DNA from 2 places in the Pseudarthrobacter sp. LMD1-1-1.1 genome. Region 1 is predicted to be linked to the other one. Evidence: predicted binding sites of a transcription regulator. Region 1 holds the regulator's gene; the other holds the start of a gene.
What was found. Region 1 encodes HrcA, which represses chaperone genes, less so after heat shock. Its sites were predicted from a motif close to TTNGCACTCGNNNNNNNCGAGTGCNAA; they were not measured.
Positions count from the first base shown of each region.

Region 2: a site for HrcA is predicted at 3,731-3,757, ahead of groES (co-chaperone GroES). Genes of this name have one in related genera too.

Region 1 covers NZ_JBEGHP010000025.1:289,599-295,942, reverse strand. Annotated here, with positions in the region: gene dnaJ (molecular chaperone DnaJ) at 1-1,014, opposite strand, end outside; gene hrcA (heat-inducible transcriptional repressor HrcA) at 1,103-2,116, opposite strand; gene MRBLMD1_RS20075 (DUF3097 domain-containing protein) at 2,288-3,139, shown strand; gene MRBLMD1_RS20070 (DUF4870 domain-containing protein) at 3,259-3,669, shown strand; gene hemW (radical SAM family heme chaperone HemW) at 3,729-4,958, opposite strand; gene lepA (translation elongation factor 4) at 4,984-6,344, opposite strand, start outside.
Region 2 covers NZ_JBEGHP010000001.1:647,594-653,937, forward strand. Annotated here, with positions in the region: gene MRBLMD1_RS03185 (glycoside hydrolase family 3 N-terminal domain-containing protein) at 1-1,080, shown strand, start outside; gene MRBLMD1_RS03190 (shikimate 5-dehydrogenase) at 1,160-1,978, shown strand; gene MRBLMD1_RS03195 (class I SAM-dependent methyltransferase) at 1,985-3,223, opposite strand; gene MRBLMD1_RS03200 (hypothetical protein) at 3,278-3,658, shown strand; gene groES (co-chaperone GroES) at 3,914-4,207, shown strand; gene groL (chaperonin GroEL) at 4,287-5,897, shown strand; gene MRBLMD1_RS03215 (dihydrofolate reductase family protein) at 6,045-6,344, opposite strand, start outside.

The DNA of each region.
Region 1 (6,344 bases):
CTGTGCCGGGTCGAGCTTGGCCGGAGTGTCCACCTGGAGGTGGACCTTCAGGTCCCCGCGGCCGTATCCCCGCAGGTGCGTGACACCCAGGCCACGCAGGGTGATGATCTCGCCGGACTGTGTTCCGGGCTTGACGTCGATGTCCTGGGTACCGTCGAACGTTTCCAGGCTGACGTCCGTGCCCAGTGCAGCCGCCGTCATGGGGATGTGCAGGGTGGCGTGGAGGTCATCGCCTTCCCGCACGTAGGTGGCGTCATTGTTGACGCGGATTTCCACGTACAGGTCACCGGTCGGTCCGCCTGCAGGTCCCGCTTCGCCCTGCCCGGCGAGCTGGATCCGGGTTCCGGTGGCCACACCAGCGGGAACCTTGATGGTCAGCGACCGCCGGCTGCGGATACGGCCCTGGCCGCTGCACTCGTTGCATGGATCCTTGATGACCGTGCCGAAACCTTCGCAGGTGCCGCAGGGGGCGGCCGTCATGACCTGGCCCAGGATGGAACGCACGGCCCGCTGGACCTGGCCGCTGCCGCCGCAGATGTCGCAGCGCTCGGGGTGGGTGCCGGGCCGGCAGCAGGATCCGTCACAGGTGGGGCAGACCACGGCAGTATCCACTTCGAGCTTCTTGTTCACGCCGAACACGGCGTCGCGAAGGTCGACCCGGACGCTGATGAGGGCGTCCTGGCCGCGGCGGACGCGGGAAGCCGGGCCGGAGGTGCCACCGGCGCCGAAGAAGGTGTCGAAGATGTCCTGGAAAGCGAAGCCCTGGCCCGCGTAACCGGCACCGCCGAAGCCGTTGTCCGTGCCGTTCTCGTTGCCTGTGGTGTCGTAGATCCTCCGCTTTTGGGGGTCGGAAAGGACCTCGTAGGCGTGAGTTACTGCCTTGAAGCGTTCTGAAGCGTCCGCACCGGGGTTTACATCCGGGTGAAGGGTGCGGGCCAGTTTGCGGTAGGCCTTTTTGATCTCTTCGCCCGTAGCTTCGGGTGAGACTCCAAGGACGTCATAGTGGCTGCTCAAAGTTCGTATCTCTTCCTTGTTGTACTGCGTTCAGTTTGGGCGGCCCCGCTCTGTGTTCCGGTCCGGAAAAGGCTCCGGCGGCGAAGAGTCAGGGCCCCAAAATCCTGGAAAGGTAGCGGGCCACAGCCCTGACGGCGGCCATGGTGGTGGGATAGTCCATCCTGGTTGGGCCGAGGATCCCTACCTTCGCGGCGCTGTCCGGGCCGTAGCCGGTGGCCACCACGGAGGCTTCGGCAAGGCCGTCATAAGGGTTTTCCCTTCCGATACTGACAGCCACTCCCCGGTGGTCCTGGGCCATTTCGCTCAACAGCCGCAGCATCACCACCTGTTCCTCCAGTGCCTCGAGCACGGGGCCGATGCTGAGGGGGAAATCCACGTTGGACCTGGCCAGGTTCGCCGTTCCGGCCATGACCATCCGGTCCTCCCTGGTGTTTTGCGCCAGCCCCTCGAGGCCAAGTGCCAGGGCGTGCGCGGCCTGGCGCTGGCCGTGCGCGGTGCCGGCCACGACGGCGGGGAGCGCCTTGGCCAGCTGGCTGAGCGGAGTTCCGGCCAGTGCGGCAAGGAAGCGGGTGCGGAGCGCGGCCAGGGCGTCGTCGCCAAGGTCCTGGCCGACGTCGATGACCCGCTGCTCCACCTTGCCGCTGTTCGCAATCAGCACCACCAGCACCTTGCGGGGGGCCAGGAGCACGAACTCGATGTGGCGCACCAGTGCCTTGCTGAGGTGCGGATACTGGACCACAGCCACCTGGTTGGTCAGCTGCGACAGCAGTCGGACGGTGCGGTCCAGGACGTCGTCGAGGTCGTCTGCGCCTTCCAGGAGGGACTGGATGGCCCGGCGCTCCGCTGCCGACAGGGGCTTGACTGCCGAGATCTGGTCGACAAAGAGCCGGTAGCCCTTGTCCGTGGGAATCCGGCCTGCACTGGTGTGCGGGGCCGTGATCAATCCCTCGTCTTCAAGGGCCGCCATGTCATTGCGGATGGTTGCGCTGGAAACGCCAAGATGATGCCGTTCGACCAATGCCTTTGACCCGACCGGTTCGCGGGAGTGGACGTAGTCCTCCACGATGGCCCGCAGCACTTCCAGTTTGCGTGGCTCGCTCACTCTCCACCTCCATCCATGGTCCGGGGCGCATACACCGCCAGGTGCCACCAGTGTTAGCACTCGACATGCCTAAGTGCTAACAGTCTATTATGCCTCGGCCCGTTGTTAGCATTGGTACCGCTCCGGGCGAAATTCCGGTGCGGAGGACCTAGCGCTAGGCGGATTGAATCCATGGATTACCAAAACTGGGGGCCCCGCGGCGTTTCCGCCCCGGCCAAGGCGGAATTGCCCGAGGTGCCGGTGGAGCGGGGCATGGTGCTCGAGGATTTCCAGTCGGGCTGGGTGGGCGCCGTCACCCGGGTGGAAAAGTCCGGCGGCATGCACGTCGTGGCGCTGGAGGACCGCCGAGGGAAGTCCCGGTCCTTCAAGCTCGGCTTCGGTTTCCTCCTTGAGGGCCGCCCCATCCGGCTGATGCCTCCCGCCGCCCGGCCGGCAGCCTCCGGCCCCGCCGCCGGCAGGACAGCCTCAGGCTCCGTCCGGGTCGCCGGCCAGCGGGCCCAGGTCGCCAAGGCAAGCCGAATCTGGGTGGAAGGCAAGCACGACGCCGAACTGGTGGAAAAGGTCTGGGGAGACGACCTTCGGGTTGAAGGCATCGTCGTCGAACCCCTGCACGGCATTGACGACCTCACCGCTGCAGTTGCCGCCTTCAAACCTGGGCCGGGCCGGCGCCTCGGCGTGCTCGTTGACCACCTCGTCCCCGACTCCAAAGAGTCCCGGATAGCCGACGCCGTCATGGCATCCCCCGGCGCGGCCGGAAATGTCCTGATCGTGGGCCATCCCTATGTGGACGTCTGGCAGGCAATCCGGCCTGCGGTCCTCGGGATCGACAAATGGCCTGCCGTGCCGCGCGGACAGGATTGGAAGACCGGAATCCTGAAGGCCTTTGGCTGGCCGCACGCCACCAAGGAGGACATCGGGCTGGGGTGGCAGAAACTGCTGGGCGCGGTCCGTACCTATGCGGACCTGGAAGCGTCGCTGCTGGGGCGGGTTGAGGAAGTCATCGACTTCCTCACCGTCCCCTGAAGGCCGGGCCCCGGCCCGGGAGCCAGTATTCTTGGTAGTGCAGCGCCTTTTCCGAAGGCCGCTGCACACCGCGCCCGTACATGAAGTCAGCACCACTTGCACCTCCGAAGGAACAGACTGTGGCAGAAAACGCACGTGATCACAGGGACGGCCAGGGCCGTTCCGAGTACCATGGCGTCCCCGCCAATGCGCTGCCGCTCACGGCCAGCGAAGACCGCCAATGGGCCACGCTCGCGCATTTCGGCGGGATACTGGGGTGCGTCCCCTCGCTGCTGATCTACCTGATCTTCCGTGACCGCGGCCCGTTCACCGCGCAGGAATCCAAAGAAGCGCTGAACTTCAGCCTGCCGCCCACCATCGCCGCCGTGCTGGCCAACATCCTGGTGTTCATCCCTTATGTGGGAAACATCTTCGCGGTCATCGCCACCCTGATCTGGGTGGCGCTCACCTGCTTCTCCGTGGCAGCAGGGATCCACGTCAACAAGGGCCAGCCGCACCGCTACCAGTACAACCTGCGCTGGATTAAGTAGCCGCGCCTCCCCGCGGGTCCACCGGCCCCGCGGGGAGGACCCGACGGGCGTGGGCCCAGTCAGTCGGGCAGGATACGGCGGACTACCGCGTCCGCCAGGAGCCTGCCCTTGAGCGTGAGGACCAGGCGGCCCTGGAAGGCAGCGGCAGGTTCCACCAGGCCGTCCGCGATCAGGCCGGCCACTTGATGCCGTCCGGCTGCGCTAAGAGTGGAGACTTCAAGCCCTGACTGCAGGCGCGCCTCCAGCATCACCCGCTCCAGGTTCCTGGTGTCGGCATCCAGGGTCTCCCTGCCCGCCGCAGGCGACAGGCCCTGGGACAGGCGGTTCGCATAAGCGGATGGGTGCTTCACGTTCCACCAGCGCACCCCGCCCACGTGAGAGTGCGCGCCGGGGCCGATGCCCCACCAGTCGTCGCCACGCCAGTAGGCCAGGTTGTGGCGGCACGCGTGCTCCGGACTCCGCGCCCAGTTGCTGACCTCATACCAGCCGAGCCCGGCTTCGGTGATGAGCTGGTTGGCGAGTTCGTACTTGTCGGCGTGGTCGTCGTCGTCAATTCCCGGCACCTCGCCGCGGCGCATCTGCGCGGCCAGCTTGGTCCCGTCCTCGACAATCAGGGCGTAGGCGCTGATGTGGTCCGGCTGGTAGGAGAGTGCCGTCTCCAGGGAGTGGCGCCAGTCCGCCAGCGACTCCCCCGGCGTGCCGTAAATCAGGTCCAGGCTGACATCCAGCCCGGCCTCCCGCGCCCACTGCACCACCTGCGGAACGCGGCTGGGCGTGTGGGTGCGGTCCAGGACCTTGAGAACGTGCGGGACGGCGGACTGCATGCCGAAGGAAACCCTGGTGAAGCCCGCCTCCTTGAGGACGGCGAGGGATTCGGGGGTGACCGAATCGGGGTTGGCTTCGGTGGTGACCTCGGCTCCGTCCTCGATGCCCCACTGGTCAATGGCAGCGCGAAGGATCAGGGCGAGGTCATCAGCCGGCAGCAGGGTGGGCGTGCCGCCGCCGAAAAAGACAGTGCCGAGCTTCCGCTCCGGCAGCCCGGACCGTGCCATCACGGCGCCGGCCAGGGACACTTCCGACACCGCGGTTTGGGCGTAGGCATCCTGTGACGCGCCGCCGCCCAGTTCCGTGGCGGTGTAGGTGTTGAAGTCGCAGTACCCGCAGCGCACGGCGCAGAACGGGATGTGGACGTACAGGCCAAAGGCCCGGGCCGCCGCACCGTCCAATGCCTGTGCAGGCAGCAGACCGTCCGACGCCGCCGGGTCGCCGAGGGGAAGAACGCTGGGCATCAGCGGGTCCCCTGCTGCGCAGTGGTCACTTCTTCTTGGCCTTGTCCTTTGATTCGTCGGTGGTGAGGGCCGCGATGAATGCTTCCTGCGGCACCTCGACCGTTCCCACCATCTTCATGCGCTTCTTGCCTTCTTTTTGCTTTTCCAGCAGCTTGCGCTTTCGTGAGATGTCACCGCCGTAGCACTTGGCCAGCACGTCCTTGCGGATGGCCCGGATGCTTTCGCGGGCGATGATCCTGGATCCGATGGCCGCCTGGATGGGCACCTCGAACTGTTGCCGCGGGATGAGTTCGCGGAGCTTTCCGGTCATCATCACGCCGTAGGCGTAGGCCTTGTCCCGGTGGGTGATGGCGCTGAAGGCGTCCACTTGTTCGCCCTGGAGCATGATGTCCACCTTCACCAGGTCGGCAGCCTGCTCGCCGTCGGCCTTCCAGTCCAGGGAGCCGTAGCCACGGGTCTTTGACTTCAGGATGTCGAAGAAGTCGAAGACGATTTCCGCCAGCGGCAGCCGGTAGCGGATTTCCACCCGGTCCTCGGAGAGGTAGTCCATGCCGCCCATGACGCCGCGGCGGGACTGGCACAGTTCCATGATGGCGCCAACGAATTCGTTGGGGGCCAGGATGGTGGCCGAAACCATGGGTTCGCGTACCTCGGCGATTTTGCCCGTGGGGTACTCGCTGGGGTTGGTCACGCGGACCACCTTCTTGTCCTCCAGGGTCACCTCGTATTCCACATTGGGTGCCGTGGAGATGAGGTCCAGGTTGTATTCGCGTTCCAGGCGTTCGCGGGTGATCTCAAGGTGCAGCAGGCCCAGGAAACCCACACGGAAGCCGAAGCCCAGCGCAGCGGAGGTCTCCGGTTCGTACACCAGTGCGGCGTCGTTGAGCATGAGCTTTTCGAGGGCGTCGCGCAGCACCGGGTAGTCAGCGCCGTCCAGCGGATACAGGCCCGAGAACACCATGGGTTTGGCATCGGCGTAGCCGGGCAGGGACTCGGCGGCCGGCTTGGCCAGGTTGGTGACGGTGTCGCCCACCTTGGACTGGCGGACGTCCTTCACACCGGTGATCAGGTAGCCCACTTCGCCAACACCGAGGCCCTTGGAGGGTGTGGGTTCCGGGGAGCTGACGCCGATTTCCAGGAGTTCGTGCGAGGCCCTGGTGGACATCATCTGGATGCGTTCACGCGGGTGGAGCATCCCGTCCACCACGCGCACATAGGTCACCACGCCGCGGTAGGTGTCGTAGACCGAGTCGAAGATCATGGCACGGGCCGGCGCATCGGGGTCGCCCTTTGGCGCCGGGAGGTCACGGACGATCTTGTCCAGGAGGGCTTCCACGCCAACGCCGGTCTTGCCGGACACCCGCAGGACATCCTCGGGATCGCCGC
Region 2 (6,344 bases), on a different contig from region 1:
TTCGACCTCGACTTCGCGCCGGACACGGATGTGACCGTCGGTCCTGCAGACCCCACCATCGGGGCGCGCTCCATGTCCGGCGACCCGGCCGCGGCGGCGGCCCAGGGCACCGCCTTCTCCCAGGGCATGCTGGACGCCGGCGTGCTCCCCACCGTCAAGCACTTTCCCGGACACGGCTCGGTGACGGCGGATTCCCACCTCAGCCTCCCCGTCCAGCCGGCAGGCATCGACGTGCTCCGGGGCCGGGACTGGAAACCCTTCGAGGCTGCCGTCGCAGCGGGCCTCCCCGTGGTCATGACCGGGCACATTGCCGTACCCGCGCTGGAACCAGGCGTCCCGGCGTCGCTCTCTGCCCCCAGCTACTCGGCGCTCAGGGGTTTGGGCTTCAAGGGCGTGGCCGTGACGGACGCCCTCAACATGGGCGCCGTTGACAAGCAGTACCCGGCCGGCGCGGCTGCAGTGAAGGCACTGGCCGCCGGTGCCGACCTGCTGCTGATGCCTGCGGACGTTGAGCAGGCGCACGCCGCCATCGTCCAGGCCCTGGCTGCCGGCACCCTTCCCGCCGCACGCCTGGATGAAGCAGCGCAGCGGGTGGCCACCATGATGATCTGGCATGCCCGGACCACCCCGCCTGCCGGAACAGCGGGCTCAGGTGCGCCGGCCGGAAGCGGGGCCGCCCTGTCCGCCCAGGTCTCGGCGTCGGCCGTTACCGTTGTTTCCGGTCCCTGCAGCGGACCCCTGGTGCCCGGTTCCGTGCGGGTGGCCGGCGGGGGACCGGGGGACCGGGAGCGCTTCGAAGCCGCCGCAGCGCGCGCCGGGCTCACCGTGGGATCAGGCCCGCTGGTCAACCTCATCGGGTTTGGTGGAAAACCGGCCGGTGGGGACATCGCCGTGTCCCTCGACGCTCCGTGGCCGCTCCAGGGGTCCAGTGCGCCGGTGAAGGTGGCACTCTATGGCCGGACCGACGCCGCCTTCGACGCGCTGGCCGCCGTGCTGGCAGGGAAGGCGCCCGCTCCGGGAAAGCTGCCCGCCGCCGTCGGGCCTTTCCCCGCGGGAGCCGGCTGCCCCCGACCCAACTAAGTAGCGCGAACTGTCGTTTTGAGGCGTCAAAACGACACTTGGCGCTACCCACTTGGGCTGGAACGCGTTTAATGGTCTGGTGCCCATTCTGAATAAAGACATGACCCTCTGCATCTCGCTCTCGGCCCGTCCCAGCAACAACGGGACCCGGTTCCACAACCACCTTTACGGGCAGCTGGACCTGAACTGGATCTACAAGGCCTTCGCACCCACCAACCTGGAACAGGCCATTGCCGGTGTCCGCGGGCTGGGCATCCGTGGCTGTGCCATCTCCATGCCGTACAAGGAAGACGTCATCGCCCTGGTGGACGAGATGGACCCCTCCGCCAAGGCCATCGACTCGGTGAACACCATCGTGAACACGGACGGGCACCTCAAGGCGTACAACACCGACTACACCGCGATCGAACAACTCCTCGCCACCAATGCAGTCCCCACGGACTATTCGGTGCTGGTGCAGGGCGCCGGGGGCATGGCCAAGGCCACGGTTGCCGCCCTCCGGGACGCCGGATTCACCGACGTCACCGTCCTGGCCCGGAACGAGGCCGCGGGGCGTGCGCTCGCGGACCAGTACGGCTTCCAGTGGCGGGCAGCGCTCGACGGCGGGACGGCCGACCTGCTCATCAACGTCACCCCGCTGGGGATGGCCGGCGGGACGGAAGCGGACACCGTGGCTTTCCCGGCGGAAGCCATCAACGCGGCCCGCCTGGTGTTCGACGTGGTGGCGCTGCCCGCCGAAACCCCCCTCATCAAGGCCGCCCGCGCGGCCGGCAAGCCGGTGATCACGGGGGCCGAAGTGGCCACCATCCAGGCACTCGAACAGTTCGTCCTGTACACGGGCGTCCGGCCCACCCCGGACCAGGTGCGGGCCGCCGAGGAGTTCATGCGCGCCCAGTAGGGGCAGCTAGGCGGGTTCCACCACGATGGCCACCCGGTCCTCACCGATGCGCGTCAGGACCAGGGTGGCCGTTTTGCCGCCCTTCCTGGCGTTCTTTCCGCCGGGCAGCAGCTGTTTCCGCAGCTCTTCGGGGGTGACGGCGGTGCCGCGCTTCTTGATGTCCAGCACGGTGATGCCCTCCTGTTTCACCCAGGCCTTGAGCGCCTTCACGTTGTAGGGCATGACCTGCAGGACCTTGTAGGCCCGGGCGAACGGGGTGGCCAGGAGTTCCGGAGCGCAGATGTAGGCAATGTGTTCGTCCACCAGGTGGCCACCGAGCTGCAGTGCTACGTCCGCCACCAGTCCGGCGCGGATCACGGCGCCGTCGGGTTCGTACAGGTATCCCTCCACCGGTCCCACCGGCGCTGACGGGCCGCCGCCGAAATCCTCCGGGCTGGTCAGCTCCGCCGGAGCCTTCGGCCCCAGGACCAACGCGGCGCGGCGGACTCCAGGCCGGCGCACGGCGTTGAACCACAGGGTCACCTCGGTGACGTCACCGGCCACCGAGACCCACTGCGCCTCGCAGCCCGCGGGCACGGATTCATGCGGCATGCCCGGTCCCATCTTCACGCCCACTGCCTTGCCCCGGGCGGCCAGTGATTCCACGAAGGACAACGGCGGGGAGAATGCCTCGGGGTCCCAGATCCGCTTGGTGCCGGAAGTGGAGGTGACCCGCCGGGCAGGGTCCAGCCAGACGCCATCCACCCCGTCCAGCGGAACCGATTCCGCATCCGCATGCACCACTGTGGCGTTGGGGAACGGGATGAGGTTCACCGTGGCGCACGCCGCCGTGGTTTCGTCCATTTCGACGGCGGTGACATTGATGTCCAGGGAGGCCAGCGCCAGGGAATCGGCGCCGAGGCCGCAGCCCAGGTCCGCCACGCGGCTGATCCCCGCGGCAGCGAACCGCTGGGCGTGGTGGGCGGCGACGTTGAGGCGCGTGGCCTGCTCCAGGCCCGCCTGGGTGAACAGCATCTGCCGGGCGAACTCCCCGAATTTCCCCTCTGCCTTGGTCCGCAGCCGTGACTGCGTCAGGACGGCGGACACGAGCACGGCGGGGTGTCCGGCTTTCCGGAGCGCGGAGTTCAGCTCGAACGAGTCCTCGTCCCGGTAGGGGCCCAGGGACGCCAGCAACTCCCAGCCTTCGGGGGTCAGCAATGGTGCGATCTGGTCCTGTGCAATCTGGTCCTGGGGAGCTTGAGCCATGGGTTCCAGCCTAGTGGAGGAGCGCGTGGCCGGGATGCGGATAGTGTTGAATCCATGGATGAGAGCGCAGCCCCCCGCGAGACCGGCGACCACGAGTCCGGGGACCGCCATCCGGCCAGGTTCGCCCGTCCTGTGCTGATCGCCGCCGCCGTCGTGGCCGTGGTCTGCATCGCGCTGCTGGTGATCATCTTCCTGCTCGATACGTTCAACGCCACCGTTTACTCGGTGGGAGGCAACGACGTCCAGGACAACACCCAGGAGGCCCGGGACATCCGCGGGCTGTACGACGGCGCGCGGGCCGGGAGCATCTTCTTCCTCGCTGCTGCGCTGCTCGCCGCAGCGGTGTCCGGCTGGGTGCTCTTCCGGGGACGGAAGCAGGGCGGCAGCGACACGGAGGGCGGCGAGGACGTGGACTTCGACGACCTGGGCCGGTAGGGACAGGGCGCCATTTCGCGTCCCCGGCCACCTGCCGTCGTCCGCCCCGGGCTGTACGCCCATGACGAAACGTTGGCACTCACCTTGACCGAGTGCTAACTCATACATAGAGTCTTCATTAGCACTCTCCCTAGGAGGGTGCTAACACATGGAGAGCTGCCAGCCAGGCTGCTGCCGGCACCGCGACGACGGTTTGCCAGCTACGGCGGAAAGCTTTCCAGTCCACGAATTTGCTGACGAAAAGGAGAGGTCCGAGTGTCGGTCTCTATTAAGCCTCTTGAGGATCGTATTGTTGTCCGCCCGCTCGAAGCCGAGCAGACCACGGCTTCCGGCCTGGTCATCCCGGACTCCGCACAGGAGAAGCCGCAGGAAGGCGAAGTTGTCGCCGTAGGCCCCGGCCGCTTCGAAGATGGCAACCGCGTTCCCGTTGACGTAGCCGTTGGCGACGTCGTCATCTACTCCAAGTACGGCGGAACCGAAGTCAAGACCGGCGGCACCGAGTACCTCGTGCTGTCCGCCCGCGACGTCCTGGCAATCGTCGTCAAGTAACTCTTCCGGATCCCCGTGCTGCCGGCCATGCTCACGCTGGCCGGCAGCGCGGGGTTTCTGTCTTTGAAAGGACAAAACCATGGCAAAGCAGCTTGCGTTTAACGACGCTGCCCGCCGGTCCCTTGAGGCCGGCATCGACAAGCTCGCGAACACCGTCAAGGTGACGCTCGGCCCCCGCGGCCGCAACGTCGTCCTGGACAAGAAGTGGGGTGCCCCCACCATCACGAACGACGGCGTCACCATCGCCCGCGAAGTCGAGCTGGACGACCCCTACGAGAACCTTGGCGCACAGCTGGCCAAGGAAGTAGCCACCAAGACCAACGATGTTGCCGGCGACGGCACCACCACCGCCACGGTCCTGGCACAGGCGCTGGTCAAGGAAGGCCTGCGCAACGTTGCAGCCGGCGCTGCCCCCGGCCAGATCAAGCGCGGCATCGAGGTTGCGGTTGAGGCCGTGGCCGCCCGCCTGCTGGAGAACGCCCGCCCGGTCGAAGGCACCCAGGTAGCCAACGTTGCCGCCATCTCGGCGCAGAGCGACGAAATCGGCGAACTGCTCGCCGAGGCCTTCGGCAAGGTGGGCAAGGATGGTGTCATCACCATCGAAGAGTCCTCCACCACCCAGACCGAACTGGTCCTCACCGAGGGCATGCAGTTCGACAAGGGCTACCTGTCCCCGTACTTCGTCACCGACGCGGAGCGCCAGGAAGCAGTCCTCGAGGACGCACTCATCCTGATCAACCAGGGCAAGATCTCCTCGATCCAGGAATTCCTGCCGCTGCTCGAAAAGGCGCTGCAGAGTTCCAAGCCGCTGTTCATCATCGCCGAGGACGTTGAGGGCGAGGCCCTGTCCACGCTGATCGTCAACCGCATCCGCGGCACCCTGAACGTCGTAGCCGTCAAGGCTCCCGGCTTCGGCGACCGCCGCAAGGCCATGCTGCAGGACATCGCCACCCTCACCGGTGCGCAGGTTGTCTCCCCGGAACTGGGCCTCAGCCTGGACTCCGTGGGCCTGGAGGTGCTGGGTACCGCCCGTCGCATCACGGTCACCAAGGACAACACCACCATCGTGGACGGCGCCGGTTCTGCCGAGGACGTCGCTGCACGCGTTGCCCAGCTGCGCGCCGAGCTGACCCGCACCGATTCCGACTGGGACCGCGAAAAGCTCCAGGAACGCCTGGCTAAGCTTGCCGGCGGCATCGGAGTCATCAAGGTCGGCGCTGCCACCGAGGTTGAGCTCAAGGAAAAGAAGCACCGCATCGAGGACGCTGTGTCCTCCACCCGCGCTGCCCTCGAAGAAGGCATCGTTGCCGGCGGCGGCTCCGCCCTGATCCACGCCCTCAAGGCACTGGATGAGGACGCTTCCGTCAAGGCCCTCGAAGGCGACGCCGCCGCAGCTGTGGGCATCGTCCGCCGCGCACTGGTGCAGCCGCTGCGCTGGATCGCCCAGAACGCCGGCTTCGATGGCTACGTTGTTACCTCCAAGGTTGCCGACCTTGAGACCAACAACGGCTTCAACGCCAAGTCAGGTGAGTACGAGGACCTGATTGCCGCGGGCGTCATCGACCCCGTCAAGGTCACCCGTGCAGCCCTCCGTAACGCGGCCTCCATCGCCGCCCTGGTTCTCACCACCGAGACCCTGGTCGTGGAGAAGCCGGCCGAAGAGGACGAGCACGCAGGCCACAGCCACTAACGCTGCGCCCTGGCGGCCTACCGCTGAAAAGGCTGGTCCGGCATCTGCCGGGCCAGCCTTTTGCGTTGCTGCTTCTGGGGCGGTGGGTGGGCCCACGCCGCCAGGGTTCCCTGGCTGAGCGAAGCGAGGTTAGGGGGCGGTGGGCGCTTAGCCGGCGTCCATCTCCCGCGTCTCAACTTCTCCGGCACGCTCGTACACCAGCGACACCGCACCCTTGGGAAAACTGCGGGCCTGCTCGGCCAGCGTGAAAGTGGAGGGAACCGTTCCCTCATCGAACAGGCGCTTGCCCTGGCCCAGGACCACCGGGTACAGCCAGAGGTGGAGGCGGTCCAGCACATTGGCAGCCAGGAGGGAACGGATCAGCATCCCGCTGCCGAACATGTGCAGCTGCCCGAACCCGTCCCGGAGGCCGCCGGCGGCCGCGGCATCCGGCAGGACGGTGGTGCC